DNA from 3 places in the Halomonas sp. XH26 genome. Region 1 is predicted to be linked to each of the others. Evidence: riboswitches for the same ligand, from Rfam matches in the RefSeq annotation. Region 1 holds a riboswitch; each other region holds the start of a gene.
What was found. Region 1 has a riboswitch for thiamine pyrophosphate ahead of tenA (thiaminase II). Riboswitches for the same ligand answer to the same signal wherever they lie in the genome.
Positions count from the first base shown of each region.

Region 1 (8,060 bases):
CTCTGGTTGCAATTCAAAAAGCTGCTTAAACACTTCCGTGTACAATTTGGCGACTTGATTAACTTCAATTTTTTGGTCAAAGAAAACTGCATACTCTAACTTTTTATGTTTTGGATCTTCTGCTTCAAAAATATTCACCTCGTTGTTTTCTTCTATTTCTTCTATTTCAATGGCTGGTAGTCGCCAAATCTTTATGAAGCGTTCAGCAAGAAGGTCAAAACGTCTTTCAATTTCTGTTTTATCCCACTTTTCGGCAATTGATAAATATTTGTTTAGCCATAAACGACTGTCTTTATATCCTGCGTTTCCTAAATCTCTTTTAAATACAAATGGTTTGTTTCCAAGTTTTCCGTTATTACCCGATAAAGTCAAATTACCAATTGTATTCAAATAGGTTTCTTTGATTAAACTGTATTCATCTGCTCCTAAATCCACTTTCCATTTTGGGTCAGGATTTTGTGGGAAAATATGTTCTATGGTTATATCTGTGTTACCCTCAATTATTACTGGTTCGTTATTTTCAAAATTCTCAAGTCGCTCAAGTAGGTAAGTTCTGTTTTTTGATTTTATGTTGTAAACATCTTTTAGTTTAAGGCTTTCAATAACTTCCTTGTTTTTTGGAAAACGTTGTGAGCCCGGTCTTTTAAGTAGCCATTTTTGCAAGGTCAACAAATAATCGTTTTTATCCACTTTTTCGTAAAGCGTCATAAATATTTTATTCAGTGCGTTTGTTGGCAAACCAACAATAAATCTTCTCCAAGCAAAGGATTGTATGAAATCCATAACTTTTATAAATGTGGCTTTGTCAATTACGTTTTCTGAATAGTCTTCATAGACTTTCATTAAAAAGGGATAAGCCACATTTATTTCAAGTCTGTTTATATATTCAAGCTGTAATCTTATTTCTTTGTCCGTCTCGTTCTTTGGATTGAGAAGTTTATTGTAAAACTTAACAAGCGATTTTATTGGCGAAAGATTGGCTTCTAATTCTTGTAAATCAGTTGTTGGAAACTTTGCTTTAAACTCCAAATAAACTTTGCTTTTATTCGGAATTTTGTTGTTTACTAAAGTCAAATAATCTCTTATAAAATCAGAAACTTTGCTTGTATTCAAGGTTTCATCTTTTGCAAGTTTCTCAATGATCTCCCAATAATTGTTATAAATCTTATTTTGCTCTCTGCGATTAAGACCCATTAAAATATAGTTTCTAATCAAGTCTGCTTGTGATAACTCAAGACCTGTCGAGTTTAAACTCTCAAAAATTCTTTGTGGGTCGTCTTTCTCTCGGTCGAGCGAGATTTCAACAAACATCAGTTTTGCAAGTCCTTTCAATACGAACTCCAAATTTTCTTCAGTTATCCGACTATTGAAGTAGTTGAAATTGTCTATCACTTTTGAGAAGTCGCTAAATTCTTCGTCCTTATCACTTCTCAAAAGGTATTTTATGGCTTTGTCGTTATTTTCAGTTGGTCGAAGTTTTAGCTTTTCTTCTTCGGGTGCAAACTTGTTAGTCAGATAGGTTTCAGTAATTTCTGCCTCAAGTCCTTTGTCTCCAATTTCAATTGCCAAACGATAAAGAGCCAAATATATTAATGTCAATGTGGTCAATCTTTGTTGACCGTCTATTACGGTTAACTCCTTGATTCGTGAAGACGTGTAAACATCATCGTGAACATAAACAACGCTACCAATAAAGTGAGCATTCATTTTGCAACTTGTTCCAACTTCCAAAATGTCGTCAAAAAGTTGTTTGCATTGACTTGTCGACCAATCGTAATTTCTCTGATAAACAGGAATTACAAATTGGGTTTTATTTGAAGATAAAAAGTCTTCTACTTTTGTTTCGTTTGCTTTCACTTTCTATTTCCTGTTTTCAGCATATAACAGTGATTATACGCCTCGCTACAAACCCCCAATAAACGCGACGGCACATTCATTGGGGTTTTGTAGCCGCTCAATTTGACTCTACCCTATTGATTCCCAAGAGAGCAAAGCCAATTTTGGCAGTCTATCCGAAATTCGCGTGCTTGCGTGTGCCCCTTGCATCTCTTCTCTCCTCCTCCTAGACTGCTTGGCACTAACTGCTTGACGGGGTGCCGGTGAATCCGGCTGAGATGGCGCAGGGCGTATCCACTTGATACTGCCAAAGCGCTGGTCCCGCTGAACCTGATCCGGCTAATGCGCTGCTCCTATGACGAGCGCGCGGGTACCGGCGTAGGGATCAAGCGATGGCCTCGGCTTAGCTTCACGCCACCTTCTGCGCCATTCCCTCGATCTCAACCGCCCACCTTCCGGATCATCACTACCGGAGGCACCATGGGCTACCGCTTTGCTGATCTTACTAATGCCTGCCATGACGACTGGCGCGCCTATATTGAGCACGATTTTGTCCGCCAGTTGGGTACCGCCGCGCTACCAGAAGCATCGTTTCGCCACTATTTGAAACAGGATTACCTGTTTTTGATTCACTTCGCCCGCGCCTACGCGTTGGCCGCCTATAAAAGCCCTACGCTGGCTGACCTGCGCCAAGCCCATGAAGGTTTAAAAGCCATTGTGGATGTGGAGCTGGGCCTGCACGTTGGCTTTTGCCAGGAGTGGGGGATTTCCGAGCAAGAGCTGGCGGAGCTTCCCGAAGCCAGAGCCACCTTGGCGTATACCCGCTACGTATTAGACACCGGCAATCGCGGCGACCTGCTCGATTTACATGTAGCGCTGGCCCCTTGCCTAGTGGGCTACGGAGAAATTGCCAACTGGCTGAACGCTCAGCCTTCTACCCTACGCGGCAGCCAAAACCCTTTTGATGCTTGGATAGCGATGTACGAAAGCGAGGAGTTTCAGGCCGCCATGCAGGCTGAGCTTGAATGGCTCAACGCCCGCCTGGCCGATGTTACCCCCGCCCGCTTTGCCGAGCTGAGCAAGATCTTCCGCGACGCTACGCGTCTGGAAATCGACTTCTGGCAGATGGGTCTAGATCTGATAGACAGCGATCTAACAGACAAAAGTCTCACCCATTAAGCCAACACAACAACCATAATCAACAACGAAGGAAGACGACCGTCATGACGAAGACTTTAGAAACTAAAACTTTAAAAGCTAAGACCTCAAAAACTGAGACCGTAACAAGTAGAACCAGCCATTTTTTAGCAGAAACCGCCCAAGTCGATGCCGCCGCCATTCAACCGCTGCCCGCCTCGCGCAAGGTGTACGTTGAAGGCTCACGACCCGATATCCGCGTGCCGTTTCGGGAAATCACTCTATCGCCCACTAAAACCAGCAGCATTGATGAAGAGAACCCGCCGCTGCTGGTGTACGACACCTCTGGCCCTTACACCGACCCAGCCGCCAACAACGATTTACGCAAAGGCCTACCCGCCCTGCGCCGCGCCTGGATTGAAGAGCGCAACGATACTGAGTTCCTTGACGGCCCCACCAGTGAGTACGGCAATCGCCGCGCTAACGACCCAACGCTTGCTCAGTTGCGTTTTGATTTAACGCGCACCCCGCGCCGAGCAAAACCAGGTAAGAATGTCACCCAACTGCACTATGCGCGCCAGGGCATTATTACTCCTGAAATGGAATTTATTGCCATCCGCGAGAACCAGCGCCGCCAAACGTTAGGCACCGCTGAAGTGGAGCGTATTCTTGGCCACCAGCACCCTGGCCAGAGCTTTGGTGCAAAATTGCCGGAAGAGATCACGCCGGAATTTGTGCGCGACGAAGTCGCCCGTGGCCGCGCGATCATCCCCAACAATATCAACCACCCAGAATCCGAGCCGATGATTATTGGCCGTAACTTCCTGGTGAAGATTAACGGCAACCTGGGTAACTCGGCAGTTACCTCGTCGATTGAAGAAGAAGTCGACAAAATGACCTGGGGTATCCGCTGGGGATCGGACACCATCATGGACCTTTCCACTGGCCAGAATATTCACGAGACCCGTGAGTGGATTATCCGCAACTCGCCGGTGCCGATTGGTACAGTGCCGATCTATCAAGCGCTTGAGAAGGTCAACGGCATTGCCGAAAACCTGACCTGGGAAGTGTTCCGCGACACCTTGATTGAACAAGCTGAACAGGGCGTGGATTACTTCACCATTCACGCGGGCGTGCTGTTGCGCTATGTGCCAATGACTGCCAACCGGGTGACCGGCATTGTCAGCCGTGGCGGTTCCATTATGGCCAAATGGTGTCTGTATCATCACCAGGAAAGTTTCCTGTATACCCACTTCGAAGAGATCTGTGAGATCTGCAAGCAGTACGACGTAGCGTTTTCGTTGGGCGACGGTCTGCGCCCCGGCTCAGTCGCCGATGCCAACGACGAAGCACAGTTCGCTGAGCTGGAGACCCTGGGTGAGCTGACGAAGATTGCCTGGAAACACGACGTTCAGGTGATGATCGAGGGCCCTGGCCATGTGCCCATGCACCTGATTAAAGAGAACATGGATAAGCAGCTTGAGGCGTGCCATGAGGCACCTTTCTATACCCTCGGCCCACTGACCACCGATATCGCCCCCGGCTACGACCACATTACCTCGGGCATCGGTGCGGCCATGATCGGCTGGTTTGGCTGTGCAATGCTCTGCTATGTGACACCGAAAGAGCATTTGGGTCTGCCAAATAAAGATGACGTCAAAACCGGCATCATCACCTACAAGATTGCCGCTCACGCAGCAGACTTGGCCAAGGGCCACCCGGCAGCACAACGTCGCGATAACGCGCTTTCCAAGGCACGCTTTGAATTCCGCTGGGAAGACCAATTCAATCTGGGGCTAGACCCGGACACCGCCCGTGAATTCCACGATGAAACCCTGCCGAAGGACTCCGCCAAAGTGGCCCACTTCTGCTCCATGTGTGGGCCGAAGTTCTGCTCCATGAAGATCAGCCAGGAAGTACGCGATACCTATCGGGACCGCGCGCCGGAAAATACCGCTGAAAGCGATTCCGAGGCAGTCAAACGTGGCATGCAGGAGCAAGCGGAGAAGTTCCGCCGCGAAGGCAGCGAGCTATATCAGGAAGTTTAAAATAGCAGCCTGTAAGTTTCGCTAATAACGAGTGGCTCTTGGGTCTTACACGACTTCAAGAGCCATTTTTTAATCAAGGAGAGGTTAGTTTAATTTAAGTTGTGTATGATTATCATTCACAGTGTATTTTATTCTAAATATTCAATTTAAAGCCAACATTTTTCAAAGGACTGACTCTAGATGAGAACGAAACTATCCTTGGCTGTTTCTCTTGCCCTTCTCAGCACGGGCGTACTGAGTGGCTGCAGCGATGATAGCGCGCCAACAGCATCAGGCACCCAGCAGGAAGCACCAAAAAACCTCTCAGCTTCCCTGTTGAAATATATCCCCGCCGACTCTCCCTATTTTGTGGCAACACGGGAGTCAATGCCTGAACAAGATGCCTTTGCTCTTTACCAGCGCATGCAGCCAAAGGATAGCCTTGAAGCTGACTTGGATGAACTGCGCGACATGCTACACGAGATAGACGATGACGTGTTGCATTCGCTGATGTCACTGTTGATCGCGATGGGGGAAGAGTTTGTCGGGGTTGAAACACTCGATGATATTCATGCGCTGGGCTTTAAAATGAGCCCCCAGGTCGCTTTATACGGACTGGGTATCTTGCCCACTCTGCGTATGGAATTGCAGGATGAAGACGCTTTCCGCGAAACGCTGCAGCGCATCCTCACCAATGCAGATATCAATCCGAGTACGGCCACAACAGATGAAAAAGAGTACTGGGTGCTAACACAAGATGGTCCGATCAAAGCCATCATGGCCATTATCGATAAGCAACTGCTGATGTCGGTGGTGCCAGAAAATGTCAGTGATGAGTTGCTATCACAGGTGCTGGGTAGCACCCTGCCTGACAGCAGCATTGGTGATACCGGCGCCCTAGAGGAAATTGAACAGCGTCATGGCTTCACGCCCTATGGTGCTGGGGAAATCGACTCATCACGCCTGCTTAGTGAGCTGAGTACCCCCACACACTTAGGTACTCAAGCACTATTGGACGCAGCTGATGCAGAGCGGCTGGATCTCTCCGCCTGCCAAGCAGATATTGACCGCATCACCAATCGCTTCCCTGGTCTTGTAATGGGCATGCGTGAGTATAACCTCGACCGTATGGAGATGAATCTTATACTGGAAACCGATGAGGCTATTGTCAGCGATCTTCGTGCAATGACCGCTCAGGTTCCGGGCCTTGGTAGCACAGACGGCATGGCCAGCTTTGGGCTAGGCCTGAATCTACCGGTGCTGATGCAAACTGTTCAGAAGTATGCTCAGGAAGTGCGTCAAAACCCGTTTAGCTGTGATGAGCTACAGGAATTAAACAGCACCTGGAATGAGATCAATAAAGCGATCAACAATCCAGTCGCCATGATGATTGGCCCATCCCTGTCTGGTTTCAGAGCACGCCTTAACAACCTGACAATGAAAGATGGCGAGCCCACTGGCACTGGTCTCCTGACCCTCGCTTCGCAAAACCCGCTTGCACTGCTGTCTACAGCAAGCGCGTTCGCGCCTGATTTAGGGACACTTGGACTTGAACCCGGTGGAGAAGCCAAAAAAATTGACAGCATGATGCTGCCACCAGACTCACCAGAGTTCTACGCGGCCATGTCTGAAAGCGCCATTACCTTGGGCGTTGGCATCAGCGATTCCGAAACACTACAGGAAGAACTGCAAGCCCCTGTTTCCGAGCGTGACCTACTGGTTCATGGCCATCTGACGGGTGAGTTCTACCATTCACTGGCCGATGTCATAGCGCAAATGCCCTCCGATGAATTGGCAGAGCTTGATATTGATTTGCTCAAGCAATATAGCGATATCTACAAGAACATGGAGTACTGGTTCAGAGTGGATGATGCAGGCGTTGAAATGAGCTTCTCGCTGGAATTGAACTAAGCACTGGCTATTCCTAACATCCGAAAAACTCGCCATTGGATGCAGCTCTCATCGTGTCACTGTGATCGTTAGCGAGTTTTTCGTCGGCAGCCATACTGATACAGGTGGCGTATGTATGGCTCTTGAACTTACTTAAGCGCTACGAGACCTCAAGGGCCACTTTCAACACGCCATCACGTTGGTGGGAGAACAGATCATAAGCATCAACAATGTTCTCCAACGCATAGCGGTGCGTGACCATGGGGCCAAGATCTAGTCGCCCTGCAGCAATGATGCTCATCAGCCTGCGCATTCGCTCTTTGCCGCCAGGGCAAAGTGACGTAATGATCTTGTGGTCACCTAGCCCAGCACAGAAAGCGCCCAGCGGAATCGTCAGGTCTTCAGAGTAAACGCCCAGGCTTGAGAGCGTGCCGCCAGGTTTTAGCACCCGCAAGGCCGATTCAAAGGTTTGCTGCAGGCCGAGTGCTTCAATGGCCGCATCCACACCGCGCCCGCCGGTCAGCTTTAGAATTTCCTCTACGACATCAACTTTGCGGAAATCCAGCGTCACGTCAGCGCCCATCTGCTTGGCCATTGCCAAACGTTCATCAACACCGTCGACAGCAATAATCATCCCCGCCCCACGTAACCGCGCACCTGCTGTCGCACACAGTCCAATCGGGCCTTGCGCGAACACCACCACCGTGTCGCCAATATTGATACCCGCTTTTTCGGCACCCGCAAAGCCGGTCGACATGATATCGGGGCACATCAGCACTTGTTCGTCGGTTAAGCCGTCTGGCACGGGCGAGAGATTGGCCTGGGCATCGGGCACCAATAGGTATTCAGCTTGGGCACCATCGATAGTGTTACCAAAGCGCCAGCCGCCCATCGGTTTATAACCGTGGCTGTGGTGGCCACCATCTTGCGAGGAGCAACCATCTTGGCAGGCATAAGAGGTGAAGCTCGGGCAAATCGCTCCGGCGATGACGCGCTGGCCTTCCTGGTAGCCCTTTACGTTGGCGCCCAGCTTTTCAATCACGCCCACCGGCTCATGGCCGATGGTTAAGCCTCGCTCAACGGGATATTCACCCTTGAGGATATGAATATCGGTGCCGCAGATTGTGGTAGTGGTGACACGCATCAGCGCATCATTGGAGCCAATCTCGG
Region 1 is NZ_CP071889.1:1,012,155-1,020,214, reverse strand. It holds gene J4377_RS04670 (DUF262 domain-containing protein) at 1-1,857, opposite strand, end outside; TPP riboswitch at 2,080-2,238, shown strand; gene tenA (thiaminase II) at 2,317-3,015, shown strand; gene thiC (phosphomethylpyrimidine synthase ThiC) at 3,060-5,021, shown strand; gene J4377_RS04655 (hypothetical protein) at 5,202-6,911, shown strand; gene J4377_RS04650 (NAD(P)-dependent alcohol dehydrogenase) at 7,051-8,060, opposite strand, start outside.

Region 2 (8,060 bases), 760 kb from region 1:
CACCCGGGTTTGAGAACAGCCAGCCGTTACCCAGGTGTACCGAGGCTGCACCTAGCAGCACGGGTACTAGAGCAAGGCTTACCCAACGAGTATAGATGCCCAGTAAAAGTGCTAGGCCACCACCTACTTCGGCAGCAATGGTTAAGTAAGCAAGAACACCCGGTAAGCCCAGGGATTCAAAATAGCTGACAGTGCCTGGCAGGGTGAAGACAAACACCTTAAGCAAGCCGTGAGCTAAGGCCATTACGCCTAAACTGATACGTAGCAAGGCGGTGGCATGGAGGGTGAGTGGTGAAGTATTAGCAGTGGTCATAGCCGTCTCTCTTAGTCGCGAGCATCACGTTGGATGCGATAGTGCCACTTTACAGATGAAAGCCACTGAGATAATCCACTGTTAATGCACTTCACTGTTGCGATAAAGGCGACAATCCGAGCTCAATTTCCCATACTGGTGGGTCACCCCACGCCGCCGCTAATAACTCAATAAAGCGCTCTACTTTGGCAGGTAAATAGCGTCGGGCTGGATAAAGCGCATGGATGTCTAGCAACGCAGGCGGCAGATTCTGCAAAATCGGCACTAGGCGCCCGTTCGCAATGCTATCAGTCACTAAAAAGCTGGGCTGTTGCGCTATCCCTAAGCCTGCTTCAGCTGCATGCGTCAGCATATCGCCATTATTACTCTCTAGGGGGCCAGAAATACTAAGTAGTTGATGACCAATCCGCCAATCGCCACTGTTTTGGCCGCTTCGGTAGCGAAGGCAGCGGTGAGATGCCAAGTCTTCACTAGTCAGCGGCGTGCCATACTGGGCGAGGTAATCAGGTGATGCGCAAAACAGCATCCGGCACTGGGTGAGCCGTCGCGCCACTAAGCTAGAGTCGGGCAGGTTGCCAATACGAATGGCGACATCGTAGCCCTCTTCCAGCAAATCAACGCGGCGGTCGTTTAGATCCAAACGCACCTCAAGCCCAGGGTGCGTTTGCATAAACTGTGCAACCAGCGGTGAAAGATAGCGTGTGCCGAAGCTCATCGGGCCATTGATGCGCAACTGCCCGCTCACCGTACTGGTGCCACTGCCGATTTCTGCCGCTGCCTCGTCCAAAGCGATCAGAATGCTTTGCGCACGAACGAGATAGCGTTCTCCCGCTTCAGTGAGGTGCAGCCGCCGGGTGGTGCGCTGAATAAGCCGAGCACCCAATGCCTCTTCAAGCGCCATCACTTGGCGAGATACCCGCGTGCGAGAAAGGTCTAGCGCCTCGGCCGCGCGGGTATAGCTACCCAGCTCAGCGACCTTTACAAACGCCGCGATATGGTCGAGCTGGGTCATTGCGCGTGGAATGCCTGTGCAGCCAGGCGGGGGTCTGGCTGACCACAAATAGCAGAAATAACCGCAACACCGTTTGCCCCAGCGGCTTTCACTTGAGCCATGTGTTCAGCTTTTAGTCCGCCAATCGCGACACTGGGAAGTTGGCAAGCATTGGCAAGCCGTGCCAGCCCATCAAAGCCAATTGGCTGGGCGTGGTCTTGTTTACTGCCAGTTGCAAACACGGGCCCTAAACCGACGTAATTGAGCAATTCGACAGGTGCCTCCTGAAGTTGGGCTAGGGTGTTAATCGAAAGCCCGATAATGGCGTGTTGGCCAAGAGTGGCTCGCGCTGCTTGAACAGCTGTGTCGCTTTGCCCGACATGTAAGCCATCCGCTTGGCTGGCGAACGCCACGTTCAGGCGATCATTAATGATCAGAGGGACACCACTGCCAGCCAACATCGCTTTGAGACGTTTGGCCTGGGCGATCATGTGCTCGTCACTAGCGTGTTTATCGCGTAGCTGCACCATGGTAATGCCGCCCTGCACAGCAGCTTCAACGGTTTTTTCCAGACCCATGCCAGCGCACAGACCAGCATCGGTGACTAAATAGAGTGAAAGATCAAACGGCATGCACCGCCTCCCATTGAGCAAGAGTCGAAAGGTCGTCAGGGGATAATTGATACAGCGCATCCAATAGCGCCACCTGGAAACTGCCAGGGCCTTGAGCCTGCTCGCCTGCACGGCTTCCAGCGATGCTGAAACACGCCAAGGCGGCCAAGCTGGCCTCCAGCGGCTGCTCGCGGCTTGCGGCCACAAAGCTTGCCACCAGCGCACTCAATCCGCAGCCCAAGGTAGTCACGCGAGGCATGAGTGCGTGCCCACCTTTAAGCCGATAATGATCCGTGCCATCGGTGATGAAATCGCTCTCGCCAGTGACCGCCACCACGCAGCGATGTTGCTGTGCTAACGCAATGGCTGCGGTTGTAGCTTCTTGGGTGCTAGCAGTCGCATCGACTCCACGCCCTTGGCTGGCGAGTCCGTTAAGTGCCTGAATTTCTGAGGCGTTGCCACGAATAACGCTAGGCTGATAAGCCAGCAGCGTCTCGCAAACACGCAGGCGAAATGTGGTAGCACCAACAGCCACAGGGTCAAGCACCCACGGAATATGGTTTTCATGAGCAGTGCGCGCGGCGACTGCCATGGCGTCAGCCCAAGGGGAAGAGAGGGTGCCAATATTAATGGACAGCGCGCCAGAAATAGCCGTGAACTCCGCCACTTCTTCTTGAGCATGCAGCATGGCGGGGGAAGCACCTGTCGCCAATAGCAAGTTAGCGGTGCTATTCATCGCCACATAGTTGGTAATGCAATGTACCAGCGGTGTGGCAGCGCGCAGATCGCGGAGATAATCGCCGAGTGGGCGTGAAGGCATAATATCCTCCCGGCTGGGAGGTGATGCAGTTGCACCACGACTCCCTACGCCGGTGTTATCCGGTTCAGGTTCAAAGGGTGCTTCTCAGCCCGTTAAGCAAGGGCGCCCCTGTCGTGATGGTACTATCCTTGGCTTAGATCAATCTGTAAAGCCTGGGCAGCGCTATGAGCAAATATCAACGAAACGAGATGCGTGTTCCGTAGGTGAGCATCTCATCAGGCGTTATCGCCTTACCCTCAACACCAATCATTTCATCGCCACACTGGTCGGCAAACGTAAGCACGCCATGAGTGAGGCCCAGCTGTCCAAGGGTGTCGCGAATCTCACCGGTGCCCAAAAACGTGCTGACATGCCCCTCAGCACTGGTTAAATCAGAAACACCGTTCGCGTGATGGAAGCGAACCTTATAGATACCATCCATTGATTCAACTTCCACAATCGGTGAAAAGCCATTGTGTATGGCATGGGCTAACTGCTTTAACGTTATGTGGTCACCGAGGGGCATATCAATCGCGGTCATGGAAAACTCCTGTGGGCGCCTCAAAGGTGGGGCATCGCTCATGTTGCGGGAACTGCTTTTTGTAAAGTTTATGAATAATAAGTGTAGGGGTTTTGTTTAGTATTGCCAGTGTGCTTAATGTGACACTGCGTTAGTGAATCCTACATGCTTGTAAGGGCTGGTATTATGGCTCTAAAGCCCCCATGGTAAGCGGTAAGTGAGGCTCAATGGATTCAATGATCAGCATTAGCGACAGGAGAGCAAAATGAGTTTTCAAGGCGAACAACATTCCGGAGTCGCGCCCGTAGCGCCGCAAACCCAAGGGTTTCGCTTAAATCACACCATGCTGCGGGTGAAGGATCCCGAACGTGCGCTAGCGTTCTACTCTAAGGTTTTTGGAATGCAGGTGCTACGCCGATTGGATTTCGAAGAGATGCAGTTTTCGCTCTACTTCCTAGCCAATCTCGAAAGCAGCGATAACGTGCCAGAAGATACTCAAGCACGCACTGCCTGGACCTTCAGTCAGAAAGGCTTGCTGGAGTTGACGCATAATTGGGGCACAGAAGATCAGCAGGACTTTGCCTATCATGACGGTAACGCTGAGCCTCAAGGGTTTGGTCATATCTGCTTTAGTGTGCCTGACTTAGAAGCTGCTCAAGCATGGTTTGATGAGCATGAGGTGACGTTCATCAAGCGCGCGGACCAGGGCAAGATGAAAGACGTTATCTTTGTCAAAGATGCAGATGGCTACTGGATCGAAGTGATTCAGGCAGACCGCATGGCAGCCATGGGCGACTAATATGGCCCACTTGCTGTTTCGGCTACGCCACGTGACCGATGAAGAGGCGTTGGAAGTACGCCAATTGCTAGATGAGCAGGGCTTTGATGTCTATGAAACCAGGCGGGCTTTTTTCGCCTGGGTGTCGATGCAATTTGGCTGCGTAACACTGCTCAGCGCGAGGCCGCTGAAGCGGCATTGGCGGCGTATCAGGAAAAGCGTCAAGCTAAAGCACGGCGAGAGCACGAAGAAGCGGTTGCCAGTGGCAATGCACCAACATTATGGCGGCGCTTCCTCGCCCACCCCGTGCAAGTCGTACTGGTAATCGTTGCCGTGGTGCTGATCGCCCTATTAACGCTGCTGCCGTTTATTGGCTTGGTAGGCTAGATTTGTAAACAGTTTTGTAGATTAGCTGGGTAGCTTAACAGTGGCTAAGTGCCCGCGTTTTAGATAAAGCTGCACGCCTTCATTACCCGCGCGTAACTGAGGTGCCGCACCTACTGGGTAGCGGCACCAGCTGCCGGTAGCATATTCCTGCTCATCACTGAGCAGAGAGCCTTCCAGTACAAACAGCTCTAAACCACCGGCAAGCGGTGGATAAGACACTAGTGTATTGGCTTCCCAGCGCTCTAGGCTGACTCGTTCTGGGCCATACTGTTTTGAACTATAGGTGTGCAGCATTTTGTAAGTAATACCTGGCCGTCGGTCGGGCTGCCAGGGCAGCCTATGGGCAGGCACGGCCAGTTGCAGAATATCGTTTTCATCAAACTGGTGTAGCTTCACCAGAATAAGTGCGCCTTCTTCCCCTATTTGCGGGGTATGACCAGTGCCAATCGGGTTGCGTAAGTAGCTGCCTGCCGGGTAACGGCCATGCTCATCGGCAAAGACACCTTCCAGCACTAAAATTTCTTCACCACCACCATGAGTATGGCGGTTGAACTGGCTGTTGGGCGCGTAGCGTACCAAGCTAGTGGCTCTGGCGACTTCGTCGCCAATGCGGTCTAGCATCATGCGCTCTACACCCGCGCTGGGGGAGTCCACCCAATGGTACTGATCCGGCGTGACACTGGCAAAGTGGCTAAAATCGGCGTTCAGGCGCATGGTGTTGGCTCTTTGCAGGGGGGAATTTACAGAGATGAAAATTTACAGCAGTAGTGCAAGTCTCCCCATCCCTGGGACAAAATGCAACGCAAAAAAATACCGCCCTGCGGCGGTATTCAATAGTTAACTTTTTGGCTTAATGCTCATGACCATGATGATCGTGTTCATGAGCATGATCGTCATGACCCGGTTCAGCTAATGCTGAGTGCAGCACGTTCGCATTATGACGCATCATGCCTAGGTAAGTGCTGGCATCGCCTTCGCTGGCCAGTGCATCGGCATACAGCGTGCCAGCAATCGGTAGGCCGGTTTCTTCGGCGAGCTGATTGATGATCGCCTGGTTGGTCATGTTCTCGTGGAACAGCGCCTGCACGTTTTCCTGTTCGATGACATCCACCAGCGCGGCCATGCTGGCGCCGCTGGGGTCAGCCTCGGTAGAAAGGCCGACAGGGGAAAGAAAGTTCACCCCATAAGCGTTTGAGAAATAGCCAAACGAATCATGGCCGGTAATCACGCTGGCAGAAGCGGGAATATCGCTCAGCAAATCACGAATTTCATGATCAGCCTCGTCTATTGTCGCTAAATAGCGCTCAGCATTCGCTTGATAACTTTCAGCATTAGCACTGTCTGCTTCGATTAAGCCATCGCGAATATTGGTAACGTAGACCTTTGCCTGCTGTAGATCCTGCCATGCGTGAGGGTCGTCATCACCATGGTCATGTTCACTGTGATCGTGCTCGTCGTGCCCGTGGCCATGATCGTCGTGGCCATGGTCGTCGTGTCCATGGTCGTCGTGTCCATGATCGTCATGGCCGTGTTCTTCATGATCGTGTTTGGCAAAGGCGCGGGGTTGAATGCCGTTGGTTGCGGTGACCAATGCACCCGTATAGTCGCTAGACTCAATCAAACGCTCCATCCAGCCCTCAAACAGCAGTCCGTTAAAGACCACCACATCTGCGCTGGCCAGCGCGCGGGCGTCGCCTGGGCTTGGCGAATAAACATGCGCATCGCCGTCAGGGCCGACAAGCGACGTTACGTCAACGTGCTCGCCGCCCACGTTTTCGACCATATCAGCCAAGATAGAGAAGCTGGTCACTACCTGAACACGGTCGTTAGCCATTGCCGCAGGCAATGCCAGCATGGCCGAAACACCCACCCACCAGCGCGATGAAGAGAAAAGCGACATATAACGCTCCTTCAAAAATAACAAAGAGTTATGACGACTGTTCAAGCGCCAGCGGCGTTGTCTTACGCCGCAGCTTAGCGGCTAAGCTGTGATAGCGGCCGAACAGTGCCGACAGTAGATAACCCACCCCAGCCAGCAGAATAATGCTCGGCCCTGACGGGGTATCAAGATGAAACGAAATCAATAGCCCGCCGGTACTGGCGATCATGGCCAATACCACGGCAATACCTATCAAGCCTTCCAGCCGCTTACTCCAAAACCGTGCCGCAGTGGCAGGCAGCATCATTAAGCCCACCGCCATTAACGTGCCCAAGGTTTGGAAACCCGCGGTTAAATTAAGCACCAAGAGCCCTAAAAAAACGCTATGTACCCAGCTGCTACGGCGGCTTTGCCCGCGTAAAAACAGCGGGTCTAAACACTCCACGACCAACGCGCGGAAAATGATCGCCAAAATAATCACAATCAGTGTGCTGATAGAGGCAATGAGCAGTAGCGCTGTGGAGTTAATCGCCAAAATTGAGCCGAACAGCACATGGGTTAAATCCACGCTGCTGCCACCCATAGAAATGAGTAATACTCCGGCTGCCAGCGAGATAATAAAAAAACTCGCCATAGCCGCATCTTCCCGCTGGCCGCCCATTTTCGACACTGCACCGGCAAGTAAGGCCACCATCACGCCGAACAGAACGCCCCCGGCGCTCATCACCGGCAGAGAGAACCCTGCGAGTAAAAAGCCCAGCGCCACCCCAGGCAAAATAGCGTGGGCCATCGCATCGCCAATCAGGCTCATGCCCCGTAGCACCAAAAACACGCCCAGCGGCGGGGCAGCCAGCGAAAGTGCCAAGCCACCCACGACCGCACGTCGCATAAAGCCATAATCAAAAGGTGCAACAAACCATGCATCAAGCAGTGCCAGCATGACGACCTCCCAAAGCAAACGGCACTACCTTGGCCGATGCATGTTGGTGGCTAAGCGCACTAGGCGCGACCCAGCGACCATGGCCACCACTTAGCATCAAAACTTCATCGGCTAGGCGGCTCAGATGATCCATGTCGTGCAGCACAATAATGATGGTCACGCCTTCATCAGCCATTTGGCGCAAAATACGAATCAAGATATCCACCGTATCGCTATCTACGTTGGCAAACGGCTCATCCAGTAACAAAAGCTCCGCTTCCTGCATCAACGTACGGCCAATCAGCGCCCGCTGGCGCTGGCCACCGGAAAGCTCACCCAAAGGGCGGTGGGCTAAATGAGAAATGCCTAAGCGCGCCATGATGTCGCGACCCTTGCGATAATGCGCCGCACAGTAGCCTTTCAGCGCCCCATGGCTTGGCCAACTGCCGGTCATCACCAACTCTTCCACGCTCATCGGAAAGGTAAGGTCCAGAGCCAGTTGCTGCGGTAACCATGCGCGGCGTGCTTTATCAACGGTGCAAATCACTTTGCCGCTAATAGGCCGCAGTTCACCCATAATCGCCTGGATCAACGTGCTTTTGCCCGCCCCGTTGGCGCCGATAAGCGCCGTAATAGCACCAGGTTTTATGTCACCATCGACATGCTCAAGCACCGTGCGCCCGCCTTGGGCAAGGTGCAAATCATGCAGTTGCAGGCGTGAAAGTGAACGTTCACTCATAGCGGCCACCCACTTGCCCACAAAACTAAACCCCATAAACCCAGCAGCGGCAGTGCCACTAGACCCAACCGCCTCGCGGCAGATAATGACATCAGCGAAAAATGACAAGGACCTTCCTTGTTAT
Region 2 is NZ_CP071889.1:253,606-261,665, forward strand. It holds gene J4377_RS01210 (DoxX family protein) at 1-313, opposite strand, end outside; gene J4377_RS01215 (LysR family transcriptional regulator) at 405-1,325, opposite strand; gene thiE (thiamine phosphate synthase) at 1,322-1,936, opposite strand; gene thiM (hydroxyethylthiazole kinase) at 1,926-2,735, opposite strand; TPP riboswitch at 2,760-2,855, opposite strand; gene J4377_RS01230 (hypothetical protein) at 2,911-3,255, opposite strand; gene gloA (lactoylglutathione lyase) at 3,500-4,033, shown strand; partial or broken gene J4377_RS01240 (DUF6164 family protein) at 4,035-4,399, shown strand; gene J4377_RS01245 (cupin domain-containing protein) at 4,421-5,113, opposite strand; gene J4377_RS01250 (metal ABC transporter solute-binding protein, Zn/Mn family) at 5,250-6,299, opposite strand; gene J4377_RS01255 (metal ABC transporter permease) at 6,328-7,218, opposite strand; gene J4377_RS01260 (metal ABC transporter ATP-binding protein) at 7,202-7,936, opposite strand.
Region 2: linked by a shared signal. The riboswitch ahead of thiM (hydroxyethylthiazole kinase) and the one ahead of tenA (thiaminase II) in region 1 are both predicted to bind thiamine pyrophosphate.

Region 3 (8,060 bases), 1.8 Mb from region 1:
AGCCCCTTGAATACGAGGAAACGTCAGTGTGGGCGAGCCTCCCATCGCAAACGATGTGACCTCCTCTTTCCCTTTCGTAGGGTAAAGTCCTTCACGCGCTTTTCGGTCAGTATTATTTTTGGCCGTTGCCGTTACCTGAACCAGCACTTGCCCCGCCCCTGGTTTAGGGGTAATAACATCCTGCCGATACTGCAATTTATCTACATCACCATGGCCTGTTAACAACATGGCAGACATCGTTTTCGGTACTTGAGGTACAGCTTCGGCCATAAATTTCTCCCCTGTGAAACGTTGGATGAACCTAGCTGACAATAACAAACTTTTGCTATTACTAAAGAGTTAAAAACAAAAACGGCGTCAACGGATATAAACCATTGACGCCGTTAATGTTTATTAATAGTTACTAGCTAAAAACAGGCACACCAATAACTAATGTATGCAGATAAAGTGCGAATAAAACATACGCTATCAAGCCAATAACGACGGTGGCTATTGTTGCGGGAGCCGAGGTTGGCACTGGGTTAACGGGCTGCAGGCGATCACGCTTTTTGGCTGCCTTAAAGGCCAGAATAGCCCACACCAAAAATGCTGCGAAAAAGATGATATCGCCAAGTCGTCCATTAGCCAATAAGTGTGAAAATGCCCAAATTTTTACGGCCAACATCATCGGATGACCAAGCTTCGCTTTGATAGCATTACGCGGCACATAGGCTGCCACCAGCATAATAAAGGCAGGCACCATCAGTAGTGCTACCGCATGGCGTAAGCCCATGGGGGGAAACCAAACGTAGATAGGGTCTAGGCGCATTTGGCCAAAACCGTAAATAGCAATTGCCAGTCCAATCACAGACACTACGGAGTACGCTATCTTCCAGGTGTTTTCGCCGTGTTTAACAATCTGTCGCTGACGCCAGTCTTCAGCAAAGATACGCACAGAATGGCTGCCAAGAAAAATCAGCAGGCCAATAATCATGATGGTCATAAAAGTGGCTCTCAGGTTATTTGCAGGTCATTGGTCGACTGCGAGGATGCCACACTAGCGCTCAAATCACATGGCGAACTATCAACTTTTCGCCGATGGCGACCATCTGGCTCAGTTTAAAACCAGCTCGGTTTAAAACCAGTTTTTGCGTTTAAATAGCCAGATTAAACTACCACCGATACCCAGCATGGCTCCCCAAACAAAAAAGTACCCATACTGATAGCGCAGCTCTGGCATATACTCAAAGTTCATGCCGTAAATACCGGCAATAAACGTCAGCGGCACAAATATGGCAGTAATCACCGTTAATACCCGCATGGTGATATTTAGCTGGTGAGAGGAAATCGAGATGTAACCATCAATGAGATCACCGCAAATGTCGTAATACATTTGTGTCAGTGTATATAGGCGCTCAAAGCGCTCCTCTACATCCGTGATGGCATGCAGCGTTTCACTTTCTCCGCGAGGCAGATGGGCATAGTCATAGGCTGTAAGCTCTTGGGTAATGCCTTTGTGGTAGCTAAAAACACGGCGCATCTTTACTAATCGTGAACGATAGGCGGTGATTTTCCGCATCAGCACATCGTTACCATCTTCCAAAAGCTCATCTTCTATATCGCTTAGCTCGCTCTCAAACTCCAGTAAGCTATCGATATAGAAGCCTGCCGAAGTGTACATAATTTTCAGTGCGACACGCTCGGGAGATAGCGCCAGCAGCGTTTTCCCGTGCTCATTAAAGAGTCGTTCAATACTAAGCGCCTCACCGGCGTGCAGCGTGATTAGAAAACGCTCTCCAATAAAGAGGCACACCTGCTGAGGCACAAAGTTTAGCTGAGCATCAAACGACGAAATACCTCGGTAAATAATCAGGGTATGGTGCTCAAACTCTTCAATTTTCGGCGGATGGCGCTCTTTGTGGGCATCTTGAATTGCCATTGGATGACAATCAAAACGCTCCAATAGCTGGCGTTCGCGCTCCTCAGGCTCACCTTTCATGTCTATCCATAGGTGGCTGCCGGGCATTGCTTGCCAGTCATCGATTAGGCGTTCATCGCCTTCGCGCACATCGCCTTCTGACGTCGTTAGTAGGCTGCGAATCATGATCGTCCCTGTTAAGTTGGCTCACGGCTTAACGTTACGGCCTAACGCTTCGTCGATTAGGCAGATATGCCATTGTAACGCTGACGACAATAGACGCCAGCAACGCCCCTAGAAAAGGCCCCAACGTTGGGATACTGCCTGGAAAGGTAGCCGCCATGATGCCAGCTGCGATGCTTCCCTGGCTTAGCCATCCCGGTAGTATTGCCCCTACTAACCCAGCCATGCCGCCACCAATCGCCGCCATTGGCGTCATACGTTGCCATAGGCCGAGCAGCACAGGCACCACGATGGCAGCGCAAAGTAGGTCTGCTATCAAAAAGAGTCGCAGCACTGACAGTCCTTGCAGGGCAATAAATACCACCGGCACCATCATTGCGACCGTTATCCAACGTGCGGTCGTTAAAGATGCTGCATGTTGTTCACCGCCACGCCCAACTATCAGAGACGCTATACCGTTTTGCAGCGTATCGACACTTGAGGTCACTAGCGTGACTGCCAACACCAATGCAGGTAATGCCACCCAGGCAGGCGCATCTGTTAACAGCGCAAAGAAAGGAATAGGTGGTTCTCCCAAAGCAACACCGCTCATGGCGGCCATGATGCCGACACCGCCGATCACCATCACAACCAGTACGGTCAGACCGCCGCCTAGCCAAGCGCCACGACCTAAGCTCTGGTCATCCTGGGCAGCCCATACACGCTGCCAATAGCCCTGGTGAAAAAGATTGGCGGCGGTCACCGCAATCACGAGCGTCAGGGCAACACTGAGCGCACTTGCAATAGGAATAGAGGGCATGACTGCGTCATTCGGCATGGTTGGTAGCCGCCAAATCGCAACGCTACCTACGGCTAATAACAGGGCTAGTAAAAGCCATGCCTGCCAGCGATCCGTTGCGAGACTTGCGCGCAACCCACCAATCACCGTATACACCAAGGTAGTGAGCGCAACGCCAATAATCACTAGTGCAGGTGGTACATCGGAAAGCAGCGCGGTAATAGCACCTATCGCCGTCAGTTCCGCTGCTAAAAAACAGCCCATGTAGGCTACGGATACCAGTAGCACCCAATGACGCACCCCCTTGCCGTAACAAGCGTGGGCGAATTCGGCGATGCTTCTGCCTTCTGGCAATGCACGACGAATTTTTGGTCCGTACAACCCCAACACGATAAACGGCAGCGCAGAGCCAATGGCATAGCCTGCCAACGCTAAAGGACCAACAAAGGCACCAATTTCAGGCGGCGCAAACAGAATCCAGGCGCCCATTCCCGAGGCTAAAAAGGAGAATCCAAGTGTGGAAGCGGTTTGCGAGTTTCGTGCTGTGACATAGTCATCAAGCGACCCCTGCACATGACGTGCACGCAGGCCCAGAAAAGCAAAACAGAATAGCGCCGCACCAAGTACGGCTGACGTTAGGTAAGGCATGTCGCACTTCCTCCGCCGGTATGAACCGGATCAGGTTCCAGGGTCTGCGCAGTGCGCATTCTCAGCCCAACAGCTGCGGGCTCCCCTGGCGACAGTGAATGGAGACGCTATCCTCGGCGAAAGCGGCTCGTTAGTAAAGGCTGGGCGTTAGTAAAATTTATCCGCGAGTCACGCCTAGATGTGCGTCTTTATCCTACTAACGCGGTAGGCGTCCCATCAAATAAAACTCCTCATTGGGGGGCGTACCCGTCATGGTCACTAACCGATTCGACATGCCGAAAAAAGCAGCAATGGCGCCAATATCCCAACAGTCCTCTAGCGTAAAACCTACTTTCTCTAATGTTGTTTGCCACGCGGCAGAGAACTCCCCAACCTCAATCCCGCAGTGCAATGCAAAGTCCAGCATTACTCGATGGCGTTCGCTTAGCCCTGCCGCCAGATGATTGATAGCGACATTGTCAGCGACTAAAGGGTTTTTACTATAAATTCTCAATAGCGCGCCATGGGCAACAACACAATAGAGGCAACGATTGCGAGCACTGGTAGCCACAACAATCATCTCTTTCTCAGCTTTAGTCAGCGTGTCGGATTCACGCTCCATCAAAGCATCGTGATAAGCAAAAAAAGCGCGGAACTCCTCAGGGCGATGCGCCAGCATTAAGAATACATTGGGCACAAATCCCGCCTTGCTTTGCACTTTTAATATTGCATCACGAATATCGTCAGGCAGTTCATCCAGCGTTTCTGGTACACGGAAACGGCTAAGTCGATTAGTCATCGTTACACCTCACTTCCTGATTGAGCTTTAAATTTTTGTTTTGATTAAACAATTATGTTGTTGGATAACGCGATTCGGTAACAAAACACTAAACAAAGTGACTTTCAATCGCGGCTAACGCTGTCCATACTCTCAACTATTCAATGACCTATAAGCCGTGCAGTAAATACATCAAACGGCAATTAACAGGGACACCAAAATGCATTATTCCGAAGCCAAAGAGCATACGCCTGGGCGCTTGCATACTCTTTTTGCCGACCCTTATTGCGCATTTAAAAACGACACCGATGAGCGTCAGCTTCATATCCGGGTAATGCTGCACACCCTTCTTGCCCTGCCTATGCATCACGCGCGTGCCACCCTCCGAGTTATCCATGGCTGGGAAAACGGCGGCTTCGAGCCAAGTGATCTAAAGCACAAGGACTTCCCGCTTGCCTCTTTAGATGATTTCCACCGAGTGGTTAACGAGGTCTCCTCGAACCCTCAAGAACACGAGACGTCGTTAAGCGCTAGCACGTCGCTCCTCTCAGCACCACTAGCTAGCGTATTCGCCAGCGCAGAAGCCGATGGCATCATCGTTTCTGACAAGCTGCGCAGCACACCTGCCCGCTGGCCTGCTTTGAAAGGCGGTTTAGCCATTTATACGCTCTTCAAAATGTATCATCGCTTAGTTTATGGCGAAGATGATAACTACCGCTGCTCTCAGTGCGAAACACCCGATGGCTTGCGTGAGCTGCATGAATTTCATCTCGAAGAAGGTGAATTTGCGCTGCTAGTTCCTCACATAGTTCCTCACAACGCAAAAACGCCAACTGCCGCTCCCACCATTCTCGTTATGCACGCCAGTCAGCTTGGCCCTATCGGCCAGCTCCTAAAAAGAAGTCTGCCGTTATTTCAGGATACTTGATCCGAAACGTTAAAAGCCCCGCTTATCGCGGGGCTTTTTCATGGTGCAATTAACTCAACGAAATAGTGCTATTAATACCGCTAGATACATTTTCTGGCTCAAACCAGCGGGCAGTGACCGTTTTGGTCTGCGTCCAGAAGGTAATTGCCTGCTTGCCATTCGGCCCCAAGTCGCCAAGCTTGGAAGCTCGCGAACCCGTAAAACTGAAGTACGCGACGGGTACAGGGATCGGCACGTTGATACCAATCTGGCCTACGTCGATATCGGTTTCAAAGCGCCGTGCTACCCAGCCTGAGTTGGTAAAGATCGACGTACCGTTGCCGTTAGGGTTAGCGTTGATAAACGCAATGGCGTCATCCAGCGTTTCCACACTGACCACACACAGCACTGGACCAAAAATCTCTTCCCGGTACACCGTCATATCAGCGGTCACATCGGCAAACAGAGTTGGGCCAACAAAGTTGCCGTTTGGATAGCCATCTACCGTGCAACCACGGCCGTCCACCAGCAGCTTAGCCCCCTCTTTCTCACCCGCTGAAATAAGGCGTTCAACGCGCTCTTTCGCTTGTGGTGAGACAAGCGGCCCTAGGTCTGCATCGCGCTGAGTGCCAGGGCCAACTTTCATGCTGCGCGCGCCTTCCTCAATATCTTTCAGCCACTCTCGCGCTTCACCGACTAGCACGACAACCGAGTTAGCCATGCAGCGCTGGCCAGCAGCACCAAACGCCGAGCCGAGTAGGCTATCAATCGCCTGACTGCGGTTGGCATCCGGCATAACAACGCAGTGGTTTTTAGCCCCCATCATCGACTGCATACGCTTTCCAGCGGCGGCGGCACGGTTGTAAAGCAAGGAGCCCACATGGGTCGAGCCAATAAACGAAAGTGCTTTAATATCCTGATGGTCGGCGATTTGGTTGGCAACATCAGGACCGCCGTGAACCACGTTTAGAACGCCGGCTGGGACACCCGCCTCATGGGCAAGTTCAACCAGTCGCATGGTGGAACTGGGGTCTTGCTCAGACGGCTTCAGGACAAAGGTATTTCCCGTTGCGATGGCAAGCGGAAACATAAAACAGGGCAGCATAATCGGGAAGTTGAAGGCGGTAATACCTGCGCCAACGCCCAACGGCTGGTGCATAGTGTAAACATCGACTTCATTCGCGGCATTTTCCGCCAGTTCACCCAGCTGCAGCGACGTAATTGAACAAGCGTGCTCAACGACTTCTAAACCGCGCCCTACTTCACCTTCAGCGTCAGGCAGGGTTTTACCGTGCTCTTCGGTAATTAGCGCGGCTAATTCAGCAGTATTTTCGCGTATCAGTGCCTGAAGTTTCAGCATGATGCGCATGCGCTTGCCAAGCGGCACTTTACGCCACCCTTTAAAAGCTGTTTTAGCGCTGGCAATCGCGCGTTCCACCTCTTCGGCGGTACAAAATGGTACGCGGGCAACCACTTCCTGAGTAGCCGGATTTACCACATCACGCCAATCCTGGCTTTGTGACATGACTGGCTGGCCATCGATATACATAGGGATTTCACGAACGGACATGACTTCCTTCCTCAACGTTGTGTTTGTTATGAGACGCAAAGATGAACTCTAGGGTATATCAGTAAGTTGACGTAAACGTCAATTAGCCACTTGATAAAGAGTTAGCCAACTCAGCGCTGAGTAAGCAGCCTAGGACTGATGTTCCGCCATTAAAAGGCATCATAAACGCCGTGGAGAACATCAGTTTAGAGATTGGAATGGATGTGATGCCGATTAACGCTGGATAAGCCCGTTGGTTAACCACGGCAACCAGGCGAGAAGAACAAGGGTCACTAACGTTGCTAGCAAAAACGGCAGCAGCGAGCGAAATATTTTAAGCGGCGGCGCACCCGTCATTGAGGAAGCGATAAACAGCCCTGCCCCTACGGGAGGCGTTAACAACCCCATCACCAGGGTTAAACACACCACCACACCAAACTGATAGGGGCTAATAGCGAACTGGCTTTGGGCAATGGGCATTAAAATCGGCACCACTAAGATTAGCGCCGCAATGCCATCAATCACCATTCCCACTAACAGCAGTGCGCCAATCACCAGTAGCAAGAACACGAAGGGGTCGCTGGTCAACGCGGCAATCCATGCGGCGGCCATCTGCGGAAGCTGCTCATAAATCACCACCCAGCCAAACACACCAGCGGCGGCAATCAGCATGATGACCAACCCCGCATTAATCGCCGTGCGCGTTAGCACCTGGGGTAGCTGGCTTAAACGCAGGTCACCGTATACAAAGCGGCCCATGATTAAAGCCGCTAGGGAGGCCAGCGCAGCCGACTCGGTTGGCGTGGCAACTCCCCATAGGATGCCACCAATAATGATCACTGGAATGAACAGTGCTGGTAGCCCCCAAAGCAGGTCATGAAGCGCCTGAGAGCGAGTAGGCCACTGGCCTTTAGGGTATTGCTGAACCAAGCCTACCAAGGCAATCACTATAAAAAAGCTGGTTCCCAGGAGCAGCCCCGGCAGCAACCCAGCAATAAACATTTCCGCAATAGGCACTTGAGCCATGACGCCAAACAACACAAACAGCATGGAAGGTGGAATAATCGGCGACAGTAGCCCACCCGCGGCGGTAATCGCTGCGCTGTAGGATTTGTCGTAACCTTCCTGCTCCATTGCTGGCACCATCGCACGGGACATAATGGCAATTTGCGAGGCTGCTGAACCAATAATCGCCGCCATCATCATGTTGGCCACTAAATTGATATAGGCGAGACCACCGCGAAACCCTCCCACTAAAATACGCGCTAAAGCGATTAAACGGCGGGTTAAACCGCCTTCATTCATTAATTCGCCCGCCAACATAAATAACGGAATCGCCAG
Region 3 is NZ_CP071889.1:2,831,652-2,839,711, forward strand. It holds gene J4377_RS12960 (zinc-binding dehydrogenase) at 1-270, opposite strand, end outside; gene J4377_RS12965 (NnrU family protein) at 404-982, opposite strand; gene corA (magnesium/cobalt transporter CorA) at 1,115-2,083, opposite strand; gene J4377_RS12975 (sodium:solute symporter) at 2,118-3,506, opposite strand; TPP riboswitch at 3,496-3,603, opposite strand; gene J4377_RS12980 (peroxidase-related enzyme) at 3,703-4,284, opposite strand; gene J4377_RS12985 (hypothetical protein) at 4,484-5,191, shown strand; gene J4377_RS12990 (CoA-acylating methylmalonate-semialdehyde dehydrogenase) at 5,241-6,740, opposite strand; gene J4377_RS12995 (TRAP transporter large permease) at 6,954-8,060, opposite strand, start outside.
Region 3: linked by a shared signal. The riboswitch ahead of J4377_RS12975 (sodium:solute symporter) and the one ahead of tenA (thiaminase II) in region 1 are both predicted to bind thiamine pyrophosphate.